Regions from separate parts of the Shewanella sp. GutCb genome, predicted to be linked through region 1. Evidence: predicted binding sites of a transcription regulator. Region 1 holds the regulator's gene; each other region holds the start of a gene.
What was found. The regulator FliA, encoded in region 1, starts transcription of late flagellar genes. The targets are predictions, from matches to a motif close to CTAAAGNTNNNNNNNNNNNNGCCGATA.
Positions count from the first base shown of each region.

Region 2: a site for FliA is predicted at 2,431-2,457, ahead of CXF86_RS17785 (flagellar protein MotY). Genes of this name have one in related genera too.
Region 3: a site for FliA is predicted at 2,694-2,720, ahead of pomA (flagellar motor protein PomA). Genes of this name have one in related genera too.

Region 1 covers NZ_PJBL01000004.1:26,543-31,397, reverse strand. The annotation lists gene flhF (flagellar biosynthesis GTPase FlhF) at 1-645, shown strand, start outside; gene CXF86_RS04900 (MinD/ParA family protein) at 650-1,531, shown strand; gene CXF86_RS04895 (RNA polymerase sigma factor FliA) at 1,524-2,243, shown strand; gene cheY (chemotaxis response regulator CheY) at 2,284-2,667, shown strand; gene CXF86_RS04885 (protein phosphatase CheZ) at 2,681-3,418, shown strand; gene CXF86_RS04880 (chemotaxis protein CheA) at 3,432-4,855, shown strand, end outside.
Region 2 covers NZ_PJBL01000029.1:1,407-6,261, reverse strand. The annotation lists gene CXF86_RS17795 (Preprotein translocase subunit SecY) at 1-1,006, opposite strand, end outside; gene rnt (ribonuclease T) at 1,634-2,350, opposite strand; gene CXF86_RS17785 (flagellar protein MotY) at 2,491-3,360, shown strand; gene CXF86_RS17780 (prolyl oligopeptidase family serine peptidase) at 3,980-4,855, shown strand, end outside.
Region 3 covers NZ_PJBL01000016.1:20,116-24,970, forward strand. The annotation lists gene thiI (tRNA uracil 4-sulfurtransferase ThiI) at 1-431, opposite strand, end outside; gene CXF86_RS08645 (flagellar motor protein MotB) at 769-1,737, opposite strand; gene pomA (flagellar motor protein PomA) at 1,742-2,509, opposite strand; gene xseB (exodeoxyribonuclease VII small subunit) at 2,915-3,154, shown strand; gene ispA ((2E,6E)-farnesyl diphosphate synthase) at 3,155-4,036, shown strand; gene dxs (1-deoxy-D-xylulose-5-phosphate synthase) at 4,058-4,855, shown strand, end outside.

The DNA.
Region 1 (4,855 bases):
GCATTTGTGGGCCCAACTGGGGTGGGTAAAACGACGACAATTGCCAAATTGGCGGCCAGATTTGCCGCGCATCATGGCTCAGATCAAGTCGGACTGATTACCACGGACCATTATCGCATTGGTGCCTTTGAGCAATTGGCAACCTATGGCAAAATAATGGGCTGTCCAGTTAAGCAGGCTCATGATTCTCATGAGTTAGAACAGATTCTGTATCAATTTAGAAATCGTAAGTTGGTTTTGATTGATACCGCAGGCATGGGGCAGCGAGATCTGCGACTCTTCCAGCAACTCGATAATTTAACTGCAAATAGCAGAATACCTATCCGTAGTTATCTGGTAATGTCTGCCACTGGTCAGCGTCGCGTATTAGAAGATGCTGTAAAACAGTTTACCCGTATCCCGCTTTCCGGCGCGGTACTGACGAAGTTAGATGAATCAGTGTCATTAGCGCCAGCGCTAAGTGTATTGATCCAAAGTGGGTTACCTTTGAGTTATGTGACCGATGGACAACGCGTTCCAGAAGATATGCAAGTGGCTGACACATTAGCTTTAGCCAATCGAGCATTAGCGGTGTTAGATAACGAACAATTAGAACCATTACATAATAGTGAACGGTCACAAGAGATGACCCATGCATTCGAGTAAAAACATGACTCCCGATCAAGCAAGCGGTTTACGTATGATGAATCAGCCAAACAATGCAAAAGTAAAAGTTATCGCCGTATCAGGTGGTAAAGGTGGCGTTGGTAAAACCAGCGTGTCAATTAACACGGCTGTCGCGTTAGCAGAAAAGGGCAAACGTGTCGTGGTTTTGGACGCGGATTTGGGTCTAGCGAACGTCGATGTGATGCTAGGTTTGCGCGCAGATAAAAATTTATCTCATGTTTTGTCTGGAGATGCCGAATTAGATGATGTCATCTTAAGAGGACCAAAAGGCATTGGGATCATTCCAGCGACTTCTGGCACTCAATCTATGGTCGAACTGACTCAGGCACAGCATGCGGGTTTAATTCGTGCCTTTAGTGAGATGAAAACCCAGTTTGACATCTTAATTGTGGATACCGCAGCGGGTATTTCCGACATGGTGCTGAGTTTTTCTCGTGCATCACAAGATGTGTTAATTGTGGTGTGTGATGAACCAACGTCGATTACCGATGCCTATGCATTGATTAAAATTTTGAGCCGCGAACACGGTGTGTTCCGTTTCAAAATTGTCGCCAATATGGTGCGGAGTTTGCGAGAAGGGATGGAGCTATTCGCCAAGTTAAGTAAAGTAACAGACAGATTTCTGGATGTTGCCCTTGAGTTGGTCGCGACTGTACCTTTCGATGAGAATTTACGTAAGTCTGTCAGAAAGCAAAAGTTGATTGTGGAGATGTTTCCTAAGTCTCCAGCAGCGATTGCTTATCATGGACTCGCGAATAAAATATTGAGCTGGCCTATACCTTCTCAACCAGGTGGACACCTAGAGTTCTTTGTTGAACGATTGGTGCAACGTCCTGATTATCAAGAGGATAAGTCTGGTGAATAAAGCGGCCGCGTATACTCGTTTTGATAATAAGACCTCTATCGTTGAACAGTATGCACCGCTAGTAAAAAGAATTGCCCATCATTTATTGGCGCGCTTACCGGCGTCGGTGCAGTTAGATGATTTACTGCAAGCGGGTATGATGGGGCTGTTAGAGGCTTCATCGAAGTTTGATGGTAGTAAAGGCGCGAAATTTGAAACCTTTGCCGGGATCAGAATTCGTGGCTCTATGTTAGATGAAATAAGACGCGGCGATTGGGTACCTAGATCGGTACATCGTAATCAACGTCGCGTTGCACAAGTGATTGATGAATTAGGCCAAGAGCTTGGGCGTGATGCACGTGATCCCGAAATCGCCGAGCGACTAGAGATGCCGCTCGAAGATTACTACAGAATTTTGAATGATGTGTCTGTGGGTAAAGTGGTCGGGATAGAAGATTTAGGCGTTGCCGTTGATGTGGTTAACCACGACGATAACCAAGATGATGTAGCCTATGAGTCGTTAGCTAAAGTTGAATTTCATTCAGCATTAGTGGCGGGGATAAAGCTATTACCAGAACGAGATGCGCTGGTATTGTCATTGTATTACGATGAAGCATTAAATTTAAAAGAGATTGGGGCCATTCTTGAGGTCAGTGAGTCTAGAGTTAGCCAGATCCATAGTCAGGCGATGCTAAGACTCAAAGGTAAACTCAAGCACTGGACGCAAACATAACAATAAACGAACATAAAAAATAAGCTCCGCGGAGGAAACCTTGAACAAGAATATGAAGATTCTTGTTGTTGATGATTTTTCAACAATGAGACGTATCATCAAGAACTTGTTGCGAGACTTGGGATTTAATAATACCCAAGAAGCAGATGACGGTTCGACAGCCTTACCTATGTTACAGAAGGGTGATTTCGATTTTGTCGTCACCGACTGGAACATGCCTGGAATGCAAGGTATTGACTTATTAAAGGCGATTCGTGCCGATGATAACTTAAAGCACCTTCCAGTACTGATGGTGACAGCGGAAGCTAAACGCGAGCAGATTATTGCAGCCGCGCAAGCTGGGGTAAATGGGTATGTAGTTAAACCCTTTACTGCAGCAACGCTAAAAGAAAAATTAGAGAAGATTTTTGAGCGCTTAGGTTAAGCAAGGATGAGCAATGCAGCAATATACTTCAGGGCTCATTACTCTCGAGCAAGCTGAGAGTCTCGTCGCGTTACTTCGTGATGGCGAGCAAGCACAAGCCGATGAATTGGTGAGAGAAATAGCTTCACCTATTCAAAAAGAACTCTTCGATGAAGTGGGCCGTTTAACGCGCCAACTTCACAGTGCTATCGTAGACTTTCAAGTGGACAACCGCTTGGTAGAGCTAGCGAATACCGAAATTCCAGATGCCAAAGAGCGTTTGACCTATGTCATCGAGATGACAGAGCAAGCGGCTAATAAGACCATGGATGCGGTTGAAGAGTGTTTACCTTTAGCAAATGCATTAAGTGATAATATTCAGGCAGTGAAACCGGCTTGGGACAAACTCATGCGCCGTGAACTGCCATTAAATGAATTTAAAGCTCTGTGCCATGATATTCAACAATTTGTAGATAGAAGTGAATCGGACGCAAGTCGAGTCAGAGAACTGCTTAATCAAATACTACTAGCACAAGACTTCCAAGACCTCACTGGCCAAATGATCCGTCGTGTAATTGAACTCGTCAGAGAAGTGGAAAGTAGCTTGGTTTCTATGTTAACCGTCTTTGGTGAGCAACCTGCGTCAATTGCAGAAAGTACACCCTTGCTCGATGTTGAAGCTGAAGGTCCTATTATGAATGCAGAAAAACGTCAGGATGTTGTGACGGGTCAAGATGAAGTTGACGATCTGCTTTCGAGCTTAGGTTTTTAAAGGAGTCAAAAGAATGTCCTTTGATGTTGATGAAGAGATACTGCAGGACTTTTTGATCGAAGCCGGTGAGATTTTAGAGCTTCTACAAGAACAACTAGTCACGTTAGAAAATAACCCTGACGATACCGATCTGCTCAATGCCATTTTTAGAGGGTTCCACACGGTAAAAGGTGGTGCGGGTTTCCTCAGTTTGACTCCAATGGTAGATGTTTGCCATGAAGCTGAAAATACCTTCGATCTATTGCGTACTGGCAAGCGACAAGTCAGTGCTAATTTAATGGACGTTATTTTACAAGCGGTCGATGCCATCAATACTATGTTTGCTGAAACTCAGGCGGATCAGCCTCAGTCTCCAGCGGATCCGAACTTGTTAGCGCAGCTTAAAACACTCAGTGCAGGGCAATTATTGCCTTCAGAGTTAGCGGATGCTCAAGCGGATCAAACAACTGCAGGTGTTGAAGAAGCAACGATTATCGAAACCGTTGTTGCCCCTATTACAGCGGCAGTAGACATTACCAGTGGCGGCAGTATTGACGACATCAACGACGCTGAATTTGAAGCTTTGCTCGATGCTTTGCATGGCAATGGTAATAGCCCTAGCGCGAATGCCGCGGCTGATAGCGTTAATGTAGCGAGCGCAAGTACTAGTGACATCACCGACGACGAGTTTGAATCGTTACTTGATGAATTGCATGGCTCGGGTCAGTTTAAAGCCCCCTCAGCGCCAGCCGTTGTAGCAGAACCCGCGCACGTTGTGGACTCTGATGAAATCAGCGACGATGAGTTTGAACGCTTACTTGATGAACTTCATGGTGCTGGCAGTAGTCCAGGAGCGGTGACTGAAGTCACTCAAGCATCGCAAGCAAGTTCTGCGCCCGTAGTGCAAGCCATTACCACGTCACAGCAAGCAGCTGTGGTCGCTCCAACACCAAAACCCGCGGTTCAAGCCAAAGCTAAGCCTGCGGCTAATACCCCGCAAGCAGAAACGACGGTACGCGTCGATACTTCAAGACTTGATCAGATAATGAACATGGTCGGTGAGTTAGTACTGGTTCGTAATCGCTTGTTGAGCCTTGGAGTCTCCCGTGATGACGAAGAGATGTCGAAGGCACTGGCAAACCTAGACTTGGTTACCGCTGACTTGCAAGGCGCGGTAATGAAAACGCGTATGCAACCGATTAAGAAAGTCTTTGGCCGTTTTCCTCGTGTGGTGAGAGACTTGGCTCGTACCCTCAATAAAGAAATTGACCTTATTATGGTGGGTGAAGATACCGACCTTGATAAAAACTTAGTTGAAGCATTAGCTGATCCGTTAGTGCATTTGGTCAGAAACTCCGTTGATCATGGTATTGAAATGCCAGATGAACGTGAGGCAAGCGGCAAACCTAGATCAGGCACTATTACGCTCTCTGCTAGCCAAGAAGGCGACCATATCCT
Region 2 (4,855 bases), on a different contig from region 1:
CAATACCCTCATTAAACAACCGGCTAAATATCTGATCCACTTCATCTGTAGAGATATTGAGGTATTTACTGACCGCGCGCTTACTGCAATTGACCTGATTTGCCGTTAAGGCATCAATAGCCATTTCATAAGCGCTTTTTGACATCATGGGCGAAGTACTGACATCTTCAACCTCACTGGAATAGTGTATCGAACTGACTTGATGTGGTTCGAAATTACTGAGAAGGTCCGGAGCCTTCAGTTCCTGAATAGAGAATGCATCGATGGTGATAGGCTTGGTGTGGCGGAACTGGTATTTGAATCGATTTTCTTCCCCTATTAATCCGACAAAGAATGCAGCAAAAAAATCGAGGAGTACTGAGAGAAAAATTACTAAGCTTAATTGAGCTGTCTGAGTCGATACATTCAAGGCGTTGGCCAGACTATCGATCAAGCCAATGACCGAGCCTTGGCTTATCAGCGGCAGGCTGTCTCGCTCCATCGCTAAGTGCTGCTGCTCGCTCCGAAGTTTATCGTTCTCTTTTTGAATACGCATAACCCCAGTTGCAATAAGTTCCATCTGAATGTATTTTTTAGCCGCTACGTTATTAAGCTCGATCTGCTTCTCTATTGAGTCAATCTGCATGTTGTAAGCGTTTACTTTACTTTGATGAACATTAGCATGCTCCTGAGCCTTGTTAGTGGCACTGTTTATTCCCCCCACTGAACCACCGATCGAGATGACGGCCAGTACAGCATAGAAGACCAAGGCCAATATCATCCCACTATAGTTTCGTCGAGCTTGACGTTCGCCCACTTCATACCAAGCAAAGAATTTACCCAACTCAAAAATCACTGCAAGCGAGCCAAACATAACCTGCATAAATGGATCATCATCGATGGATAAAAATAACAACATAGAGAACACGATTGAGGCGATGATGGATGCCCCTGTAAAGCTATAAACGCTCCACATGGCAAAATTCCCTTTCGGGTATCTAACGGCTGGATTTTCGGTGTAAAACATAACGGACTTCTTTATCGGTGAGCGGTGAGCTCAAAACCTGTCAACGGGATCGTCAGGCAAAAATGGTGCGTAAGGATATATCATAAAAACGGTTATGCCCTTATAAAACATAGCCTACCAAGTGTTCCTGCTGAAATTTCACACGCCAATTGTGTAAGTGTTCAAAAGGTGTTCAGCCGCTGCTTATTAAGCATTCACTCATAAGTAAACCTGAGGTCTTACATTGATGATTTGCAGGTTAAACAGGTCGATTGATTAAACTGCCCATTTATATTGAATGGGCAAAATAACTATTTGCAGTGGCATTGTTAATTTGACCTAATTAGAGAGACTGACTCAACAGTCTCTATAGCATTTTCTAGCTTTACCCTATTTATCGTAATGTGAATAGGGAGGTTTAGCTTTCAAACCTACTGTGTCATCCTCAGCCCTCAATTGCACTGGGGAACTACAATTTGTTTCTTTGACAAGCATTTGGCTATGCCGCACTTATGACCAAACTATATTGTGACTATAGGCTAGGTTATCGGCTGCTATGAGTGAACAGCGTCCCCGACACCATCAAATCCAAGTCATAAAAAAAGCCGCATTATTTGCGGCCTTTTAATGTAGCAATGAAAGCAGACTCTATGACTCTGGCTTAGAGTTGGACTCAGCTTCTGATTCCACTTCAACTTCAACTTCAGCTTCTGAATCTGAGGCTGTTTCATCGGCAATATATGGCCAGCCGCCTAGAGACTTCCAACGGTTGACGATTAAACAGAATAGTTCTGCTGTGCGTTCTGTGTCATATAACGCTGAGTGTGCTTCTCTATTATCAAACGGAATACCCGCCATGGCGCAGGCTTTTGCCAGCACAGTTTGGCCGATGGCAAGGCCTGCGAGTGCGGCTGTGTCAAACGTGGCAAAAGGATGGAAAGGCGTACGTTTTAGACCATTACGCTCGATGGCTTGGCTGACAAAACCATGATCGAAAGCGGCATTATGGGCAACAATAATACTGCGATGACATCCAGATGCTTTCTGTGCTTTTTTGACTTCTTTGAAAATTTCTAAAAAAGCTTCTTTCTCACTCACGGCGCCGCGAAGCGGGTTAGTGGGGTCAATACCGTTGAATGCTAACGCTTCGGGTTCTAGGTTAGACCCTTCAAACGGCTCAATGTGATAATGCAGCGTCTTATCTAATCCGATTACGCCGTCGTCATCCATCTTTAACATAGTGACTGCAATTTCTAATAGCGCGTCGGTCTTTGAATTGAACCCGGCTGTTTCAACATCGATAACCACTGGGAAATATCCTCTAAAGCGGTTTTTCAATTTGTTGGGGTCGAAAGTGTCAGTCATTAAATTTTCCAAAAAGTTAGCAGGTGCCTATTATGGGGCAACTGATAATGACTGTCATGTGCGTTTGGTCATTTTATACGCTAAAGAAAGATAATATTGTGCCGATAGAGTGTAGTGACTCAATTATAGAGGGTAGTTTTATGCGGCTTAGCGTTCTTTTTGCAACATTAATATGCTTACCATTTTTTGCCAGTGCTGATTTAAAGCAATATGTAGCTTCATTAGAAGAGTCGCAGTGGCGTGTGAGCGGCAATAATCCGGTAATGTGCCGTCTTGAGCACGATATTCCTGCCTACGGTAAAGCGGTATTTACCAGCATTGCCGGTAAAGATCATAATCTGAACTTTACGCTGGATATGTGGGTTAAACCTGATCAAGTTACGCAGGCAACATTAATGAGTATGGCGCCGGCATGGCGACCTGGAGTTGTATCAAAAGAGATCACTGAGCTCACCTATCAAAAGTACTTTAGTGGCGAAGTACCGCGCAATGCTGCATGGTCAATGTTGGCTGAACTTGAAAGCGGTATGCAGCCCACGTTTTATTATGCTGATTGGTACAACGAGACCAATAAAATTGCAGTGGGTTTGTCGGCGGTAAACTTTAGACGGCAATACGCGCAATTTAAATCGTGCTTATCGACACTATTACCATACTCTTTTGAAGATATTGCTTTTACGGTATTAACTTATGAGTCAGGCGGCACCGAGTTAACGCGTTACGCTAAATCACAAATTAGTAAGGTACAAGAGTATTTAGCCTATGATCAAAATGTTGATCTAGTCTTAATCGATGCTTACACCGACAGCTATGGTGGACGCAGTGTAAATGAAAAGGTGTCGGTGCAGCGTGCTGACTCCGTTAAAGATTTGTTTGTTGCTAGTGGTATACCACAAAGTCGTATTCACACAGTAGGTCATGGTGAGCGCAGACATGTGGCATCAAACCTGACTATTAATGAGCGCGCAAGAAACCGCAGAGTAGTGATTAGAATAAGTAAGCCGCTCTAAGCGCTTCGCTCATCCAAGCTACAATGATAGGCCCTGTATATATTGCAGGGCTTTTTTGTGATTTAGGCTTTGGTAAAAATAAGATAAAAAAAAGCCCGCTTACATTAGCAAGCGGGCTGCAAAAATATTTGATTTGCAATCAACAAATTGAAGGAAGGAAGTCAAGCTAAGAACCAGGGATGTAACTTCCGTGGATAACCACCAAAGTTTAGAGTTCTTTGTTTTCAAATCTGCTAGGCAGACACTTCCTGAAAACGAGGTGAATTATAGAGCGAGATTAGTAAACTGACAAACTAGAATAATTGAACTTAAACATTAGTTTTACTAATGAATTAAAATTGTTTAGATGGTAACTATATAGGCTTAAACACTGTTTTTTGAGTGCTTAATCACGTTTTATGCATAACTTAACATAATATATAATTAATCTATGTTGCAAGATTGATAATGAATAATGAGTGGCATAAGGTCAGCTTAGGCGATAACAAACTTTTGCGCTGTTTTTTATTAGTTTGTATAGTGCATCTTGAAAATGGCTATTTATGCCAACTTAATAAAAAAGCTTACCTAGTCAGGCTGTTCTGTTGTGCTACGGATAAGTGAATCAGGGATACAAATAATGCGAATTAATTCTTTTTTTGCCAAAAGACAGTTATTGGCTATCGGATTAGGGTTTGCCATCGTCGGATGCCAATCTCAATCTGTTGAAGAGTCACAGGAAAAAGCTGTTATAGCGGACCAAGATAGTGTCATTGAAACCATTCATGGTGTTCAGGTTGCCGATCCTTACCGCTTTTTAGAAGTTGAGTCAGATAAAACCCATCAATGGGTGAAGCAGCAACAGCAAGACGGTAAAGCTTACTTAGGGGCGATTGAAAACAAACAAGCGATTGTTGATCGTATTACTGAACTGTGGAACTTTGAAAAAATTTCAGCACCAAATGAAAAGGGCACTAACACCTTTTACTATCGCAATAATGGCCTGCAAGCACAGTCTGTTTTATTTGTGAAAGATGCAAAGGGTAACGAGAAAGTGTTATTGGACCCAAATACGTTTTCATCTGACGGTACAATTGCACTGTCGGGTACGTCGGTAAGTGATGATGGTAATACATTAGCATACGGTGTTTCTAAATCAGGTTCGGATTGGCAAACCTGGCACTTTGTCGATATTGCGAGCGGAAAAAAGTTAACTGATCAGCTAGATTGGATAAAGTTTTCCAGCGCGGTATGGAATAGTGAAAACACTGGCGTCTATTACGCTCGCTATGATGCTCCCAAAGGGGGAAATGCGCTCGCCGATGTTAACTTTAACCAGAAAGTGTATTTTCATAAAATAGGCAGCAGTCAGGCAGAAGACACCTTGGTATATGAAAGACCACAAAATAAAGATTGGGGTTTTGGGATTGAAGTGACAGATAAAGGCGATTACCTGCTGCTTTATATCTCTCAGGGGACAGACAGTCGTAATCGATTTTTTTATAAGTCATTAAAA
Region 3 (4,855 bases), on a different contig from region 1:
CGAACGCCAGCAGCTTCAGTAAATTGGTTTAGCCCACCACCAACATAACGTTCAACTTCAATTGAGTTAAAGTCATGTTTACCAACACGCTTAACACGCACGCAGAACGTCTTACCTGCGAGTTCTTCTTTATAGACTGCCAATGTTTGCTGATAGATATCATCCATAGATTCAAAGGTGCTCACTTCGACTTGCAGCACATGCGCAATACCAGGAATACAAGCGAGGCGTTCAGCAAAGGCTTCAACCAAATCGGGTCTATCATCTGGCACCATAACCATGATTTTGTCCCATTGGCGCTGTACTTTCGCAGACTCATCTACTTTTTTAAGTACATTACGAATATTGGTTTCAAGCATTTTGGTAAAGCGCATTCTTACCGGCTTGCTTTTCATCATGATTTCAGGAAACAGTTTTACGATAAATTTCATTGGTCTTCCGCGGGAACAAGTTTAAACAGCAATGGCGAGATTATAACAATATCCAAGCACAATTGCGTATATCAGATCAGACATTATCCACGATATATTGCAAACTGAGACCATGAATATCGCACTTATGCTCAATAAGGATATAAAGCTGACGATTAATGGGGTAGGAAAGTAGCCACTCTGTGTACAGCGTAAACAATAACAGCCATAAAGTGAGCGCTCACTCTTGATGATAAGATCCCGAACGTTCACAGCCTGCTAAAATCCAACAATGGGCAAAACTACGATTGTTGCCATCGATGTAATAGCAACAATTTATCGAGGATCAGATTGAGTATTACGGGGAAACTTGGATTTCGTCTGACTCTTTAGGCTTACCTTGTTCGATAGCAATTTCAACACGGCGATTACGTGCTCTATTGGCCTGAGAGTTGTTTTCAACTAACGGCGCAGTCGAAGCCATCCCCACCACTTTTAGCCGCTGCTGATCAAAACCTGCTACTTTAATCATTTCATGGGTGACTGCGACGGCACGTTTACTGGATAGATCCCAATTTGAGCTATACAACTCATTTGAGATATTTAAATCATCTGTGTGTCCTGACACCGTTACAATACCGGGAACATCTTTTAGTAACTCGCCAACACGCCTAACAATCGGCTTAAAGCGTGGCTGCAAAAAGCCTGAGCCTGACGCAAATGCGCCTTTCTCACGGATCCGAATAATAATCTGTTGACCTAGCGACTCAATTTCAATGGCACCATCAACAATCTCTTTGTTGAGCTCTTGAGCCATCTTCTTAACTTGTTGATTGATTTTATCCTGCGCAGCAGCTTCTGCTTTTTTCGCTTCGCTTTCAGAATCTGCGGTTGATTTAGCTAACGCTTTTGCATCTTCTTGCTCTTGCGCTGTCGACGATGATTCACCGCCTCGCTGTTGACCGCGTTGCTGCTGTACACCGCCAGCACTATCATCTTCACCCGCTTGAAACTCTAGCATGGGCTCGGTCATTTCATTGGTTTGCTGATTAATAATTTCAATTGGAGTCGATTCTGGGCGGCCCGGTCTAAACTCTAATGCAATCACCGATGTCCCTTTGGGAATATCTTTCACTTCGACTTTATTCTGTACCCCAAATGCATACTTCATTGAACCCGCAATCTGCTTGAACTTCATCACGTCCATTTCAGAAAAAGCCAACAGCAACACAAAGAAACACATTAGCAGAGACATTAAATCAGCAAACGTGGCTAACCAAAGCGGCGCACCAGCAGGTGGACATTCACATTTGGCTTTTTTAGCCATCGCGCTATGCTCCGTCCATGGTATTGATGGTACGAGACTTTTCAGAGAGATAATTTTTGAGGAAACCTTCAATGACTCGAGGGTTTTGACCATCTTGAATAGCCAATACGGCATCCATAATCAAATTACGGTTTAGCATCTCTTCGTTCATTCGAAGCGATAATTTATCGGCAATGGGGATCGCCACCATGTTAGCGACCACGGCGCCATACAGCGTCGTCAGCAGTGCAACCGCCATTGCTGGACCAATCGATTTAGGATCATCCATGTTTGACAACATGCCCACGAGTCCAATTAGCGTACCAATCATGCCCATTGCTGGCGCAACATCGCCTATCGATTTAAAAATACCAATCCCGGTTTTATGGCGTTCTTCGGTGAGCGCGATATCTTTTTCAAGTGCGTCTCTGACAACATCGCCATCATGACCGTCGACTAACATATCAATCGCTTTTTGCATAAAGCTGTTGCTAATCTCAGCCTCTTCCAACGCTAAAAAACCACCTTTTCGTGCGGCATCAGCCATCGTAATAGACTGTTCAATCAGTTCTTCAGGTTTATCGATTTTAAAAATAAATGCTTTGGCTGCAATTTTAGCAGAGCCTAAAAATTGCTTGAGGTTATATTTCATCATTACGACAAATAACGAACCAATCATCACAATTAAGATAGAAGGTACATTGATGAAAATACCGATCCCGCCGCCACTTGCCATCGCCATGATAACAAACCCAAACGCGCCAATCAGTCCTATTAGGGTTGCTAAATCCAAAACCGCTCCTCAAATACCAATCTATTCGCTATACAACTTCAATCGAATGCTAACAACATTCAAAACTCACACGCAAGCGTCTACTCAAAAACAATAGCGACAATATTACGCCTTCACTGTGACAGCAAGCACCAACTAAACAAACGGCTAAATAGCGTACAAATTTTCAATATTGCACCTTATATAGCGACCGAAGTTAAGATCTCTTGAGTGATATTTCCCGCAATTGTTGCGCTATTTCCGTTAAAATAGATCCCAACTACATAAACAACGTATTGCAGTAACAAGCCGATAGCGGAATTTATGCACGAAAGCGTGCTTTCACGCAAATACTCAACGGCTTAGTTTGACCCTTGTGCCCTGCTGATATACTTTGTGTATCGCTTAATTCTAGGAATCATCATCGTGGCAAAAAAACCTGAAAATCTCTCTTTTGAAGAATCGCTTTCCGAATTAGAAAAAATCGTTGCGGACTTAGAACACGGCGATGTGTCCCTCGATGATGCGTTAAAACAGTTCGAACGTGGAATTAAACTGGTAAGAAATAGTCAGAGTAAGCTTGAAAATGCACAGCAAAAAGTAGCGGTGTTAATGACGGATGAAGGTGTCGACACCTTAAAGCCTTATGAAATAGAGGGTGAGTAATTGTTAGCAGAGGCACTTGGTAAATACCAACAACGCATTAATCTTCAGCTGTCATCTCGTATAGATGCACTTGCCGATACCGATCCTCGTCTAAAAGCGGCCATGAAACATGGCGCATTAATTGGCGGGAAACGTATTAGGCCATTTCTCGTCTATGCTATTGGCGATATGCTAAAAGTTAAGCTTGAGACCTTGGATGAATGCGCTGCGGCAATCGAATGTGTTCACGCCTACTCTCTCATCCATGACGACCTACCCGCTATGGATAATGATGCACTTCGTCGTGGCCAGCCAACAGTGCATATTGCCTATGATGAAGCGACGGCTATTTTAGCAGGTGATGCTTTACAGGCACTTGCATTTGAAATCATCAGTGAGCCCATCAAAAACATCACCCCATCACAGAATTTAGCGATGGTTAAAGCCTTAGCGAATGCCTCTGGGTATAATGGCATGTGTGGTGGCCAAGCGATGGATTTAAGGGCGACAAATAAACAGATAGAGCTTGCAACACTGATTCAGCTGCATCAGCTTAAAACAGGTGCATTGATCCGTTGCGCAGTCGAATTTGCCATTATTGCCGCTCAAGTTAATGATGAAGAGCGACAAGCTTTACTTGATTTCGCCGATGCCATTGGTCTCGCGTTTCAAGTACAAGACGATGTATTAGATATTATTGCCAGTACCGAAGAGCTTGGAAAACCTCAAGGTTCTGACACAGATTCAAATAAGAGCACTTATCCAAAGTTGCTTGGTTTAGAGGGCGCCCAAAAAACTGCTACAAGTTTGATTGAGGACGCACTATCAGCGCTGGCTAAATTACCATACAATAGCCAGTTAATTGCCGAATTCGCCCGTTATATCATTGAGCGAAGAGTTTAATAAAAGACAAAGAATCTCGTTATGAGTTTTGATATTTCTCAATTCCCTGTGCTTGCACAGGCAAACACCCCTGATGAGCTAAGACAGCTCCCTCAAGCCGTTCTGCCACAACTGGCTGACGAACTTCGAGGTTTCCTTTTGAAGTCAGTGGCTAAATCAAGTGGCCATTTTGCCTCAGGACTTGGCACAGTTGAACTGACTGTGGCCATTCATTACGTCTATAACACACCATTCGATCGATTAATTTGGGATGTAGGCCACCAAGCTTACCCGCATAAAATCTTAACGGGTCGTCGTGAAAGAATGCACACCATCCGTCAAAAAGGTGGGATCCACCCTTTTCCTTGGCGTGAAGAAAGTGAGTACGATACCTTCAGCGTAGGCCATTCTGGTACCTCTGTAAGTGCTGCGCTCGCGATGGCAATTACTGCGGAAAAAGAGCAAGCCGGACGCAAAGTAGTCTCCGTTATCGGTGACGGTGCGATGACTGGCGGCATGGTATTTGAAGCCATGAACCATGCAGGCGATCTTCACAACGATATGCTGGTGATCCTCAACGACAATGAGATGTCTATCTCTGAAAATGTGGGTGCGCTCAATAATCACCTTGCCCAGCTAATGTCGGGGCGTTTCTACACCACGATTCGTGAAAGCAGCAAGAAAGTCCTTAAGGGCATGCCTGTTATCAAAGAGATGGCAAAACGCACTGAAGAACACCTTAAAGGCATGGTCGTTCCTGGCACCATGTTTGAAGAGCTAGGCTTTAACTATATTGGTCCCATTGACGGCCATGATGTTGATGCGTTAGTTGAGACATTG